DNA from 2 places in the Paenibacillus puldeungensis genome. Region 1 is predicted to be linked to the other one. Evidence: predicted binding sites of a transcription regulator. Region 1 holds the regulator's gene; the other holds the start of a gene.
What was found. Region 1 encodes NrdR, which represses ribonucleotide reductase genes. Its sites were predicted from a motif close to AACACNATATATNGTGTT; they were not measured.

Region 1 (6,750 bases):
TCTTTCTGCGGACTATTCCCAGATCGAGCTGCGCGTGCTGGCACACATATCAGGGGACAAAGGATTGCAGGAAGCTTTTCTTCACGATATGGACATTCACACGAAAACAGCTATGGATGTGTTTGGCGTGGGTCCGGATCAGGTGGATGCGAATATGCGCCGCTCGGCCAAGGCAGTCAACTTCGGTATCGTATACGGGATTAGCGATTACGGCTTATCACAAAACTTGAACATAACACGAAAAGAAGCAGCTAGATTTATCGACCAATATTTTGACGCGTTCCAGGGTGTACGCCGCTATATGGATGAGATCGTCAAGGAAGCAAAGCGGGACGGGTATGTTAAGACATTGCTCGAACGCCGTCGCTATTTGCCGGAGATCAACGCCTCTAATTTTAATCTGCGATCTTTTGCCGAGCGTACAGCCATGAACACGCCAATTCAGGGAACTGCAGCGGATATTATTAAGCTCGCCATGGTGCTTATGGATAAAACGCTATATGAGCATAAGTTGAAAAGCCGCATGCTGCTTCAGGTTCATGACGAATTGGTATTCGAAGTACCGCCAGATGAGCTTGAGTTGATGAAGAAGCTTTTACCTGAAACGATGGAAAAGGCGCTCCAGCTGTCCGTTCCTCTAAAGGCGGAGGTAAGCTGTGGGTTGAACTGGTACGAAGCGAAGTAAAAGAGCCTGGGGATCATGCCTATAAGCATGGTTCCTTTTGGGCTAAGCCGTTTTTTATAAACAACAAATGAGGTGACGAAATGCCGGAATTGCCAGAAGTAGAGACGGTCAGAAGAACGCTTTCGCAATTGATCGTCGGAAAAACGATCCGGGCTGTTAAGGTATCGCTACCGCGAATTATTCAGCGGCCGGACGATATCAAGCGGTTTGAAATGGAGCTGGCAGGGCACCGGATTGTAGAGATAGGTCGAAGAGGAAAATTTTTACGAATTGTAATGGATGGGCTGGTATTGGTTTCCCATTTGCGAATGGAAGGTAGATACGGGTTATATGCTAAGGATGAGCCTGTTGAAAAGCACACTCACGTTATCTTTGAATTTACGGATGGCACGGAGCTAAGGTACAAAGATGTTCGCCAGTTTGGTACGATGCATTTGTTCTATCCGGGTGAGGAATTTAAGGAGAAGCCTTTGGTCAAACTGGGATTGGAGCCACTCGACAACTCTTTCACCAAAGAGGCATTCAGGCAGGTAATGTCCGGTCGGAAAACAAAAATTAAACCTGCGCTCCTTAACCAGGAATATGTCGTTGGACTGGGGAATATTTATGTAGATGAGGCCTTGTTCCGAGCGGGGATTCACCCTGAATACCCGGCGGACAAGCTAACGGATCACGAGCTGGATCGGCTGCATGAAGCAATTGTTGCAACGCTTAACGAGGCGGTTAATGCCGGCGGTTCTTCCATTAAGTCATACGTCAACGGTCAAGGCGAAATGGGGATGTTCCAGCATTCACTGAAAATTTACGGACGAAAGGGCGAAGCGTGTGTCGTCTGCGGTCATCCGGTGGAAAAAACAGTCGTTGGTGGCCGCGGAACCCATTTTTGCCCGGAATGTCAAATGCCTTACGGGACAAGCCAGAAGAACGAAGCACATAAACAGAGCAATGCGAAATCCCGTTCCAAGAAAAACAGTGAGGTGTTAAAGGGATGAATATCGGTTTAACGGGGGGCATTGCCACCGGGAAAAGTACGGTATCCCGAATGCTGACTAGTCGTGGCGCGGCGCTCATTGACGCGGATGTGATTGCAAGGCAAATCATGGAGCCCGGGCACCGGGTTCTGGCTGCTGTAGTCGATCGTTTTGGACAAGCGGTGCTGCTGCCTGACGGAACCTTAAATCGCAAAAAGCTAGGCGAAATTGTGTTTTCTCATCCGGATGAGCGCAAAGCACTGGAGCAGCTCACCCATCCGGCAATTCGTACAGAAATGAAGAAGCGGATGGAGGAGCTGGAGGCTGAAAAACCTCACCGATTAGTGGTAGCTGATATCCCGTTGCTTTACGAATCTGGCTTGGAATCGCTATATGAAGCAATTATGGTCGTATATGTACCCCGGGAGCTGCAGCTTGCTAGGTTGATGAACAGAGACGAATTGAGCAGGGAAGAGGCTGAGGCCAGATTAAAGGCCCAAATGGATATCGAACAGAAAAAGGAGAGGGCGGATATCTTGATTGACAACAGCCGCGGATTGGAAGAAACGGAGCGTCAGATTGAACAATTTTGGCGGGACAAGGGTTTGTCATGAGATGGCTTAGAAAAAAAAGAGTGCTGCTTTTGCTTTTTCTCGGGTTTACGGTTCTCATTTTTTTTAATTCAGCATGGCTTTCGCTATTCTATCCGATTTATTATAAAGAAGAAATTCGGCAGCATGCGCGCAGCAATAACCTCGATCCTTTTATCGTTGCGGCGATCATCAAGGTGGAGACCAACTATAAGCCCGGGGCTCAGTCAAAAAAAGGGGCGCTCGGAATAATGCAAATCATGCCCGATACGGCAAAGTGGGTCATTATGAAAGCCAAGCTTCCTGATACATCGCTAGTTCAGGTGCAAAACGAAATAGGAACCAATCTGCAGATTGGAACATGGTATTTAAAATCACTGGAAAACCAGTTTGACGGCAACGAAATTGCCATGATTGCGGCATATAATGCAGGGCCAACAAATGTGAAAAATTGGCTAAAAAGCGGTGTGTGGGACGGCCGACTCGAAACGTCGAAGGATATCCCTTTTGGCGAGACCCGGCACTATGTACAAAGGGTCAGCCATTACTATAAGCAGTACTCGGAGATATACGACGATTTCTGATGCCTTTTAGATAAAAGAGAGCATTGACTGCATTTTACTGCAAGCCAATGCTCCCCGGTTAGATCGGCGTTATTTAAATTGACCAGCAAGTGATTGCTCGGCCAAGGTTACCAGACGTTTCGTAATGAAACCCCCGATCGAACCGTTTTCGTAGGAAGTCAGGTTACCAGCATATCCGTCTTGCGGGAAAGAAATGCCAAGTTCCTGAGCTATTTCATATTTCATTTGATCCAAAGCTCCGGAAGCATGTCTAACCACCAGGTCGTTCGAAGAATTGTTATTTTGGGCCATGATTGTTCACCTCCTTGTGGTTGGTAACAGTATTATGTACCGCAAGTAGGGACTTCATTACGAAATTTTTAAGTTATTTATTGGTAGTCATGCAAAAATGGATTAAGCTCGATGATTAGAGGGGAGGAACCTAGTTTGAAATGTCCGTATTGCGATTATTTAGGAACGAAAGTGTTGGATTCTAGACCTGCTAACGAAAACCGTTCCATTCGCCGGAGGCGAGAATGTGAGAAATGCAGCCGCCGCTTTACAACCTTTGAAATGGTGGAAGAAATGCCTCTCATCGTTATTAAAAAGGATGGCAGCCGCGAAGAGTTCAGTCGGGAAAAAATGCTGCGGGGCTTGATTCGCGCATGCGAGAAACGCCCTGTTTCCGTCGAACAGCTGGAGTCCATCGTTTCGGAGGTTGAACGCTCCTTACGTCACTCGGCCAATGCTGAGGTTGAAAGCCGCGAAATTGGTGAATTGGTAATGGAGCAGCTTTATCCGGTGGATGAGGTAGCTTACGTTAGATTTGCTTCGGTCTACCGCCAGTTTAAAGATATCAATATGTTTATGAAGGAACTAAAAGGGCTTTTGTCGAAAAATACCGGAGAAGACGATTAAGTATATTTATTCTTTTTAAACACTCTTGCGAGATGTATCGCAGGAGTGTTTATTTTTACGCAATTTTGACTAAATTACAGGCAGACAATATTCGACGAATATTTTTACACAGAATTTACAAAACGAAAACATGGGATTGATAATCGATGCCTATAATCAAGATGTACAAACAATAAGGGGGAAACCTGAGACGATGAAAAAAAGTATGTTATTGATTTTGACTGTGGTTCTTACTCTGACGTTGGCTGCATGTGGTCAAAACAATAAGGCTGAAAGTAATGGTGGAAACGGGACAACTACTGCTGGTAACGGTGAAAAGGCAGCGGGCTCCAAATTATCCGGTTCCATTTTGGCAGTAGGCTCTTCGGCCCTGCAGCCATTAGTTGATCAAGTGTCTAAAAAGTTTATGGATACCAATCCAGGCGTTTCTATACAAGTTCAAGGTGGAGGAAGCGGTACGGGCTTAACACAAGTATCCGGCGGGCAAGCAGACATCGGGAACTCTGATGTGTTTGCAGAAGAAAAGCTCGATGCTGGTCCTGCAGGCGAATTAAAGGACCATCAAGTAGCCGTAGTCGCTATGGCAGCTGTTGTAAATCCTGACATTACCATCGATAACTTAACGAAAGACCAATTGGTCAGCATCTTTACAGGAAAAGTTAAGAACTGGAAAGAAGTAGGCGGACCAGATCAAGCGATTCAAATCATCAACCGTCCTTCGAGCTCCGGTACTCGTGCTACATTTGAGAAATACGCTTTAGGAGCCAAAACGGATGATCTTCCGGGTTCCGTCCAAGAAGAAGCCTCCGGTACAGTAAAGAAGATGGTTAGTGAAACCCCAGGAGCTATTGGTTACCTAGCTCTATCTTACCTCAGTGACGACAAAGTCAAGGCTCTGAAATATGAAGGTGTCGAAGCGACAGAAGATAATGTAGCGAACGGTACTTATCCGGTTTGGGCATACGAACACATGTATACAAAAGGTGACCCGAATGAAGCCGTTAAAGCATTCCTCGACTACATGGTATCCGATGAAGTTCAAAAAGCCGATGTTGAAGAACTGGGCTACATTCCAGTGAGCAAAATGCAAGTTAAACGTGATAAAGATGGAAACATCACAAAATAATTTTAAATTAACATCATAATGGCAAGGTAAGAGGCGGAGCATTCTGCCTCTTTCTGTGCTGTGTAAAGGGAGAGGTTTCATGGCTCAGTCCGGCGGAAGAAAAAAAGTACAGCCACATATTGTAGAGGAATGGACCGGTAAAATATATTCATCCATTTGTATCGTTTTATTAGTGGTAATTATATTTTCCATGGTCTATTTCGTTGCGACCAAAGGGTTATCGACCTTTTTCCGGGACGGAATCGATTTACAACAAATTTTTGGCGGAACCCAGTGGAAGCCGGAGGGGGAACCGCCGCTGTTTGGGGCGCTTCCATTTATTATTGGGTCCTTCAGCACATCCATTCTAGCGGCATTAATTGCTGCTCCATTGGGGGTTTGCGCTGCTTTATTTATGGTTGAGATCATGCCGAAAATCGGTAAAAAGTATTTACAGCCGGTCATTGAGCTGCTGGCTGGTATTCCTTCGGTTGTATACGGCTTTGTCGGCTTAAGTGTCATCGTTCCATTGTATCGGGATATCTTTCCTGGACAAGGACTCGGTATTTTAGCAGGGGCGACTGTCTTATCTATCATGATTTTGCCGACTATTACATCCATCGCTACAGATGCTTTATCCGCATTGCCGCCAGGATTAAAAGAAGGATCTTATGCATTAGGGGCTACGAGATGGCAAACCTTATCCCGTACCGTAATACCAACCGTTATGCCTGGATTGCTAACAGGGGTAGTCCTTGGGATGGCACGCGCCTTCGGTGAAGCGCTGGCTGTTCAAATGGTTATTGGGAACGCACCACATATCCCGAACTCTCTATTTGAATCAACATCGACATTAACAAGCATCATTACGCTTAGCATGGGCAATACAGTAATGGGCTCTACACAAAATAACGTTCTGTGGACGCTTGCCCTTATTCTAATGCTGATGACGTTCGTCTTCGTGTTTATTGTTCGGTGGCTTGAAAGGAGAGCAAAACGATGAGTGCAAAAACAAAAGATAAAATAGCGACAGCCGTCATCGTAACCATGGCGGGACTTATTGTTCTAATTATGGCAAGCCTGCTCGGCTTCATACTGGTGCGTGGGCTTGGACACGTCAGCTTTCATTTTCTGACATCACCACCAGAGACGATCCGAGAAGGCGGCGGGATTGGGCCACAGTTGTTTAATTCCTTATTCCTATTGGTACTTACATTGATCATTACGATTCCGCTTGGTATTGGTGCGGGTATATATATGAGCGAGTATGCAAAGCCAGGAAAAATAACGGATTTTATCCGGCTCGTTGTAGAGGTATTATCTTCTTTCCCATCGATCGTTGTCGGTTTGTTTGGATTATTAGTCATCGTCAACGTTTTTGGATTTGGATTCTCTCTATTTTCCGGCGCACTTGCATTAACGGTATTCAATCTACCGCTCATTGTACGGATTACGGAGCAAGGCTTGTCCGGCGTACCTGCTGCTCAGAAGGAAGCGAGTCTCGCTTTAGGTCTTTCAAAATGGAAAACAATCAGATCGATTATGCTGCCGATTGCTATGCCAGTTATTTTAACCGGGACGATTCTCGCTGCTGGTCGTGTATTTGGCGAAGCGGCTGCACTGCTGTTTACAGCTGGGATGAGCAGTCCTAGACTTGATTTCACAAACTGGAATCCATTTAGCCCGACTTCACCGCTAAATCCGTTCCGTCCTGCGGAGACGCTGGCCGTTCATATCTGGAAGATCAATTCTGAGGGACTGGCTCCGGATGCTCCTGAAATTGCCGCAGGTGCTTCGGCTGTTCTTATCCTTACGGTGCTCCTGTTCAACTTACTGGCACGCTGGATCGGACGTTTGATGTACAAGAAATTTACGGCAACGAAATAGGGGGCCTGGAAGTGCAAAATATCGAATTATA
Region 2 (6,750 bases), on a different contig from region 1:
TCTTTATCTTCAGGCATCTTTCGGCGCTTTTACAAAAGGATTTGAGAAGTAGTATGATTCGGTTTAAACGAACGCTGAATTCCCGTTATACGGGAAGCGGGGGAACCATCGGATCGCAAGGTACGGTCCATTTGGGGTGAATCCGAAAAGAGACGACTTTCCGTCTCATAAGGTAGGGCGACTCTCACCGCCCGAATCCGGCAGCTAACCTCGTAAGCGTAGCAGAGAGAACCTTTATTTTGCCATGCTTTTGCGCCAGGCTTTTTTGCCTGTCCTCGCAGACCGCAGCAGAGGTTTGTTCTCTGTCTGTGGTTTTTTTCTGTAATCATACGGCCAAAAGAACTTTATTACGTTCTAAGCCGACGGAGGACCAATAAACATGAGGGCTTATTATTTGGGGACACATCGGGATCTGCTGGACCCGGTTAGTTTGCGTTATCTGCGTTTCGGAGCGCTTTGGTATGAGGAACACGGCCAAAGATTGGTCGTCGGCTATGGTTTTGGTGAAAGCAAAATCGAGATCCTTCGCCAATTCGGTGCTCAGGCATCCTGCCAAGCATGCATGGATATGGAGATCGTGCATGAGATCTATCAAAAAATCAGAAAACAACAGCAGGAACAAGATTGGTCCGAACACCGACAGCTTCCGCTTCTATCCGCTTTTAAAAAACCATGGAGGAATATGTCTTCAGGCTGGTACGTCTTAAAATTTCAAAAATCATTTCCTGTTCATTTATCCATTGTTCACAAAACAAAATATACCGTATGGATTGAGCATTCTGCCGTTTGTGAAAACGAAGCGGAAATCCAATGTTGCATTGAAAAAGCTGCGGCAGCTCACCATATTGACCTTAAATGGGTGGAAGGTTGGGGAGGAAAGCGGAATGGTTAAAAATCAGCTCAATTCCGACTCGGCCTTTTTTCCGTCATGGTCGACCGTAATTTGCCGAATCCATCGTCTATCAATTAATCTTAAAGGAGACAATATAAGAATCGAGCTACAGGGGACGGAAAGAGGTCATAAAGATGAACACCAAATATTTGGCAAGCATCTCGCTATTCATTATGTTTTGCGGCTTTATAGGCACATTATTATTACCCCAATCTACTTTTATTCTATTGTTGAAGGGGAGCTTTGAGGCAGGTCTGGTAGGGGGCATGGCCGATTGGTTTGCGGTTACTGCATTATTTCGCCATCCACTAGGTATCCCTATCCCCCATACTTCGTTATTACTAAAAAATAAAAACAAAATTACACGTTCGTTGATTTCCGCCGTTGAGAATGAGCTTTTAAATAAGCAAAGCATTGAAGCCAAGCTTCGGTCCGTTCACGTTTTGGAAACGTCATTCTTCATGCTAGCCAAATTACTGAGCAGGAAGAAAACCAGATTGGGCATACTGAATTTCTGCGAAACGCTGCTGCGGCAGCTGCCGGCAGAGAAATGCGTTCCGTATCTACAAAACGGATTATCCGTCTGGCTTAGTAAAGTTGATATTAGCTCCGCAACGAAAAATGTCTATCTGCAAGCCGTACGTTCCGGATACGATTACAAGGTTATCGACCTCGCGGCCACGGGACTAATCAAGTGGCTGGAGCAGGAGAATACAGGGGCACTCCTCGGCAGCATGGCGTACCGGAAATTATCGGAAATGAAAAGCAAAGGAATCAAAGGATTTTTCCTTCAGGCTGTAACAGGCTTTTTGACTGAAGATAAACTAGGTGTAATTCTGCAGGATTTGTCTCTTTCGGCGGCAAAAGAACTTATGGACGAGGCTAATCCTCTGCGCGAAAAGCTCATTCAGGAGCTGCGCAGCACATTGCTTCGGCTCATTGAAGATGAAGATAAGCTGCAGACTATCCGGAATTGGACTATAAATCAAATACAAGAAGAGTATGGAACGAATTTTCTGGCTTCAAGCATTGAAAACTTACGGGCGGCGGCGCTTGAGAGACTGGAGGAAGAACGCATAGCCGGGGGGCGCAAAATCTTTACGCTATACGGTTCCTTAATCCGGTTCATCAAGAGTCGCAAGCCGGAGGTTCTCGCGTCCATGGAGGACCGTCTTACGCAGTATTTGATCAATCTGGCGGCTTCGAATCATCATCTTATAGGTCAATTGGTAAAGGATAACCTGGACCAAATGGACGATGAGTCTTTAGTGATAATGCTTGAGGAAAAGCTTGGAAAAGACTTGCAATGGATTCGCGTCAATGGAGCCCTTTGCGGTTTTATACTGGGTTTTATGCTCACTTTAGTTTCCCTTATGATTTCGAGATAGCGCCAAAGGGTAGAAAAATGGTAGAAGTTTTGCTTCGGCAGACAAAAAACGCGGCCCCCGAAAACCTCGAAGACCGCGTTCTGCTTAGATTGTTTAGGATGCTGGTGAAGGGATTCGAACCCCCGACCTACGCATTACGAATGCGTTGCTCTACCAGCTGAGCTACACCAGCGAAAAACTTTTTTAGCGTGAAACAAAGACTATTATACCGCTTCTGAAAAATAATGCAAGAACTAATTCCTGGAAGTCGGGTGTTTTCTCCCTACCTGCCCACAAGAACTATAATTTTTCGCGTACGGAACGCAGCTTCTGTTCGGATGAGCTTGCTTTATCCCGGCGGTCATCGATTTTAATCGACGTTGATACACGACCAGCCCCGGCTTGGAAAGGTGCTTCGTGAATCGCCCGAATAGCTGCAAATACATTGTCTAGGTTACCTTCAATAATTGTGCTCATCGAGGTCAGCGTATACGTGATCCCCTCCTGCTTACCCAGCACCCGCTGCAAATCGGCTACATAGGAACTCAGACTTGTACTCCCCGTACCGATCGGAATAATCGTCACTTCTGCAATAGCCATACCGTGGTCCCCCTTGTCCAAAGTTAATCACTCTCCATTTATTTTACCACTTTAGCAGGCGTATTTTACAAATCTGATGTATCACATCTTCTCTTATATTTGCAGTAACACCTATTCAGCTTACTTCAAACGAAATATTCCTTGACGGGAATATTCTCTAAAGTGTATATTTTAACCATCACAAAGTTAACAATAGGTTGAAAGGGGATGGCATTGTTCCTAAAGACCAACACTTAATGAGGTGAACAACAGCATGTCAGACAGTGTTCCGAGTATGGACACAGCAACGCTGAGCGCATTGGCTGAAACTAATCGTATGCATATCGTCGAACTCTTGCGCAGCGGCCCCTTAACCGTGGGAGAAATCGCCGATCGGGCAGGACTCCGCCAGCCCCAAGCCTCAAAGCATTTGAAGGTGCTTACCAACAACGGAATTTTGGAAATGAAGGCGGAAGCCAACCGCCGGATCTACATGCTCCGGCCAGAGCCCTTCCAAGCGCTGGATTCATGGGTGAAATCCTTCCGGGGCATAACGGAAGAGAGATTCGACAATCTGGACGCCTACTTGCGTGAGCTGCAAAACAAGGAGAAGACTTAAATCAATTAAATAGATGGAGGAATTATGATGTCAAACAACGCTATGGTTTCGAGGGTAGAGAACGATCGGGTACTGATGCTGGAACGCGTTTTCGATGCACCGCGTGACCTCGTGTTCAAAATGTTTAAAGAGCCTGAGCATCTCAAGCATTGGTGGGGACCGAAAGGCTGGGAGCTTCCGGTTTGCAGCGTCGATTTCCGGCCGGGCGGCGTTTGGCACTACTGTATGAAGTGCGTTGATCAGAACCAGGGTGATTTTTACGGCATGGAGTCTTGGGGCAAAAGTGTTTACAAGGAAATTGTTGAGCCGGAATTGATCAGCCAAATCGATTACTTTTCGGATGCCGAAGGCAACACGAACGAGTCTATGCCGTCGACCGAGATCACGATAGAATTCATCGATCTAGGTGGCAGGACAAAGTTGGTCAGCCGTGCTGAATATGTATCCGCAGAGGCGCTCAAGACCGTCATGGATATGGGCATGCTGCAGGGCATCACGGAAACTTGGAAACGTCTCGAAGAGCATCTGAACGAAGTCAAGTAAGAAAGTTTGATGACGGCCGTCAGGCTTTAGAGCCGGCGGCTGTTTATTTTGGCGTATGTAGACGATCTTATTTGACTGAAAAGACAGGGTTTTCTCTCCTAATGGTTCTGAGTATGCTTATTTATGCAAAACTATCCTCGTTACCGAAGCTAAACATCTGACGGCGTCCTTTGAGATGGCTTTGACTTCTACACTCATCTCCCATTTTACCGCACGCCCATAACCCCGCTCCGATTGTTGTATTTCATACAACAATTTAGACGCGAAACGGCTTGCGCACCGCAGATTGATGTATTTCGTGCAGCAATTTTGGGTTAATTGGGCCTACTGCTACAATATTGTTGTACTTTCTACAACAATCCGGCCTAAAAGCCTAGAATCCGATTAGATTGTTGTACAATCTACAACATTTGTCCCACCTCTTACGTTACCGTTGAGATTATCTATTTATTGAATGCTGCTCTATTTTTTTAAGACAGATGCCCAAAAAAAGTTCACAAATTCCTCCCTTTCCCCGCATGCCGCACCACCCTTGCGCTCGTCCGTTTCGGTCACCATTTCAAACCTTCATTCCGATAAATACCCCGTTTACAAACACAATATATTGAGTTAATCTTAGAACATCTTAACAAAATATAGTGTAAACGGGTGATCCGGCGGGAACTGCCGCCGGAGCTTAAAAGGGAAGTGCGGTGCAACTCCGCTGCGGTCCCGCCACTGTAATCGGAAGCGCTCAGGATTTCTAAATCCAGACGATTCGCTGACATGAAGCCACTGTATGTTGTGCCTAGACCTACGGGAAGGCGCCAGCGAAAATTCCGTAAGCCAGGAGACCTGCCCGTTTATAGACACCGGATAACCTTGCGAGGAAACAGGGATGGTGTCCGCTTGCTGCTTGTACCTATTCCGCGGTCTGTATGACCACGTGGAACCGTTATTTATTGAAGCGCATCCGGGCATTTTTAACCTTGCCTCATCGGGTTGGAAATGCTCTTTGTATGTCGTCGTATGTAGTCAAAGCTCAGTATGTTGAGAGGGGAACTTTGTTATGGCATTGCTTAATCAAACGTATACAGCTCGGGATCATATGCTGGATGAAGTTGTTCATTTGGGCGAAGAAATTATTGAAAGCCGCAATTTGGAGGTTTTGCGTGAGAACGCGAATCTGAACGGCGAAAGCTTCTCCGGAAAAATGAGCAAATTCGGCAGCGAATATGCCAAATGGTATGCCCATCATTTCATGATGCCACAGCACGTCGAGCAGGCGATCGAGGATAACATCGTGTATGTGCACGACCTTGACCATTATGCAATCGGGGCAACCAACTGTATATTTATCCCGTTCGAGAAGCTGCTTCGTCAAGGCTTCAACACCGGGAACGGCAGCGTGCGCCCACCATCCTCCATCATGACGGCAATGGCGCTCGTGGCGATTATTTTTCAATCCCAGCAAAATTCCCAATACGGCGGCGTTTCCGCAAATAAACTCGATTTCGACCTTGCTCCTTATGTAGCCAAATCGTTCAGCAAATATTTCCGTAAAGGTCTGGAATATTTCGATGAAGGCGATACGGAGGCTGATTACGGCGATATTACGATGAGCCGCACCGACCTACGGGACCGTTTCCCGAAAACTTTCAAATATGCGTATAAGGAAACTGAAAGCGAAACGCTGCAAGCGGCCGAAAGCCTTGTACATAATCTGAATACGATGTCGAGCCGGGCCGGCGGACAAATTCCGTTTACAAGCATCAACTACGGAACCTGTACGTCACCTGAAGGCCAAATGGTAATTAGCTCCCTGCTTACCGCGACGATGCGCGGGCTCGGTAGCGGAGAAACACCGATTTTCCCGATTCAGATTTTCAAGTGCAAACAAGGCATTAACCAAAACCCGGGTGAGCCCAATTACACTCTCTTTTTGAAAGCAGCCGAGTGCTCAGCCAAGCGCATGTACCCTAACTTCGCGAACCTGGATGCACCGCTAAACCTGGTGTACTACGACCCAACCAACCCGGATACCGAGTTTGCAACGATGGGTTGCCGGACTCGCGTATTGGCCGACCGCTTCGGGCGTAACCATTTGTCCGGTAAAGGCAATCTTTCATTTAATACATTAAACCTCGTCAAGCTAGGCTTGGAGCACGGCATTGCCCTTGGGCGGCGGAAAGAAGCGGACGAGCGCGGCTTCTACCGGGAGCTGACGCATTATATGGATATTGCGCTTGAGGGACTTCTGCATCGCTTTAAAATTCAAGCTTCCCAAAAAGCGAAGGCTTCGGACTTCATGATGCGTGAAGGTGTATGGGAAGGCGGCGAGCATTTGGCACCAGACGAGACTGTCGGCGATTTGCTCAAACACGGCAGCCTGTCCATTGGCTTCATCGGGCTGGCCGAGTGCATGAAGGCGATGTACGGCAAGCATCACGGTGAAGATGAGGCTGTATACGAAAAAGCTTACGAGCTTATCTCCTACATGCGCGATTACTGCGACCGCCAAAGCGACATCCATGATTTGAATATCACGCTGTTCGCTACGCCAGCGGAAGGCTTGTCCGGCAAGTTCACCAAACGTGACCGGGCAACTTACGGCCTTGTACCAGGTATTGTGGACCGCGAATATTATACAAACTCTTTCCACATTCCGGTGTATTACGATATCAGCGCTGCCCGTAAAATCGAGCTGGAGTCCAAATTTCACGGGCTCTGTAACGCAGGAGCGATTTCTTACATCGAGCTGAATGGCAACG

Region 2: a site for NrdR is predicted at 4,771-4,788, ahead of ACFQ3W_RS13620 (anaerobic ribonucleoside triphosphate reductase). Genes of this name have one in related genera too.

Annotation. Positions count from the first base shown of each region.
Region 1 covers NZ_JBHTLM010000006.1:210,054-216,803, reverse strand. The annotation lists gene polA (DNA polymerase I) at 1-685, shown strand, start outside; gene mutM (DNA-formamidopyrimidine glycosylase) at 766-1,677, shown strand; gene coaE (dephospho-CoA kinase) at 1,674-2,270, shown strand; gene ACFQ3W_RS11015 (lytic transglycosylase domain-containing protein) at 2,267-2,830, shown strand; gene ACFQ3W_RS11010 (small, acid-soluble spore protein, alpha/beta type) at 2,900-3,121, opposite strand; gene nrdR (transcriptional regulator NrdR) at 3,257-3,727, shown strand; gene ACFQ3W_RS11000 (phosphate ABC transporter substrate-binding protein) at 3,921-4,853, shown strand; gene pstC (phosphate ABC transporter permease subunit PstC) at 4,933-5,835, shown strand; gene pstA (phosphate ABC transporter permease PstA) at 5,832-6,719, shown strand; gene pstB (phosphate ABC transporter ATP-binding protein PstB) at 6,731-6,750, shown strand, end outside.
Region 2 covers NZ_JBHTLM010000009.1:20,306-27,055, reverse strand. The annotation lists cyclic di-AMP (ydaO/yuaA leader) riboswitch at 63-234, shown strand; gene ACFQ3W_RS13655 (hypothetical protein) at 380-892, shown strand; gene ACFQ3W_RS13650 (hypothetical protein) at 885-1,139, shown strand; gene ACFQ3W_RS13645 (DUF445 domain-containing protein) at 1,027-2,280, shown strand; tRNA gene ACFQ3W_RS13640 (tRNA-Thr) at 2,380-2,452, opposite strand; gene ACFQ3W_RS13635 (MTH1187 family thiamine-binding protein) at 2,560-2,859, opposite strand; gene ACFQ3W_RS13630 (ArsR/SmtB family transcription factor) at 3,113-3,457, shown strand; gene ACFQ3W_RS13625 (SRPBCC domain-containing protein) at 3,485-4,000, shown strand; cobalamin riboswitch at 4,630-4,856, shown strand; gene ACFQ3W_RS13620 (anaerobic ribonucleoside triphosphate reductase) at 5,049-6,750, shown strand, end outside.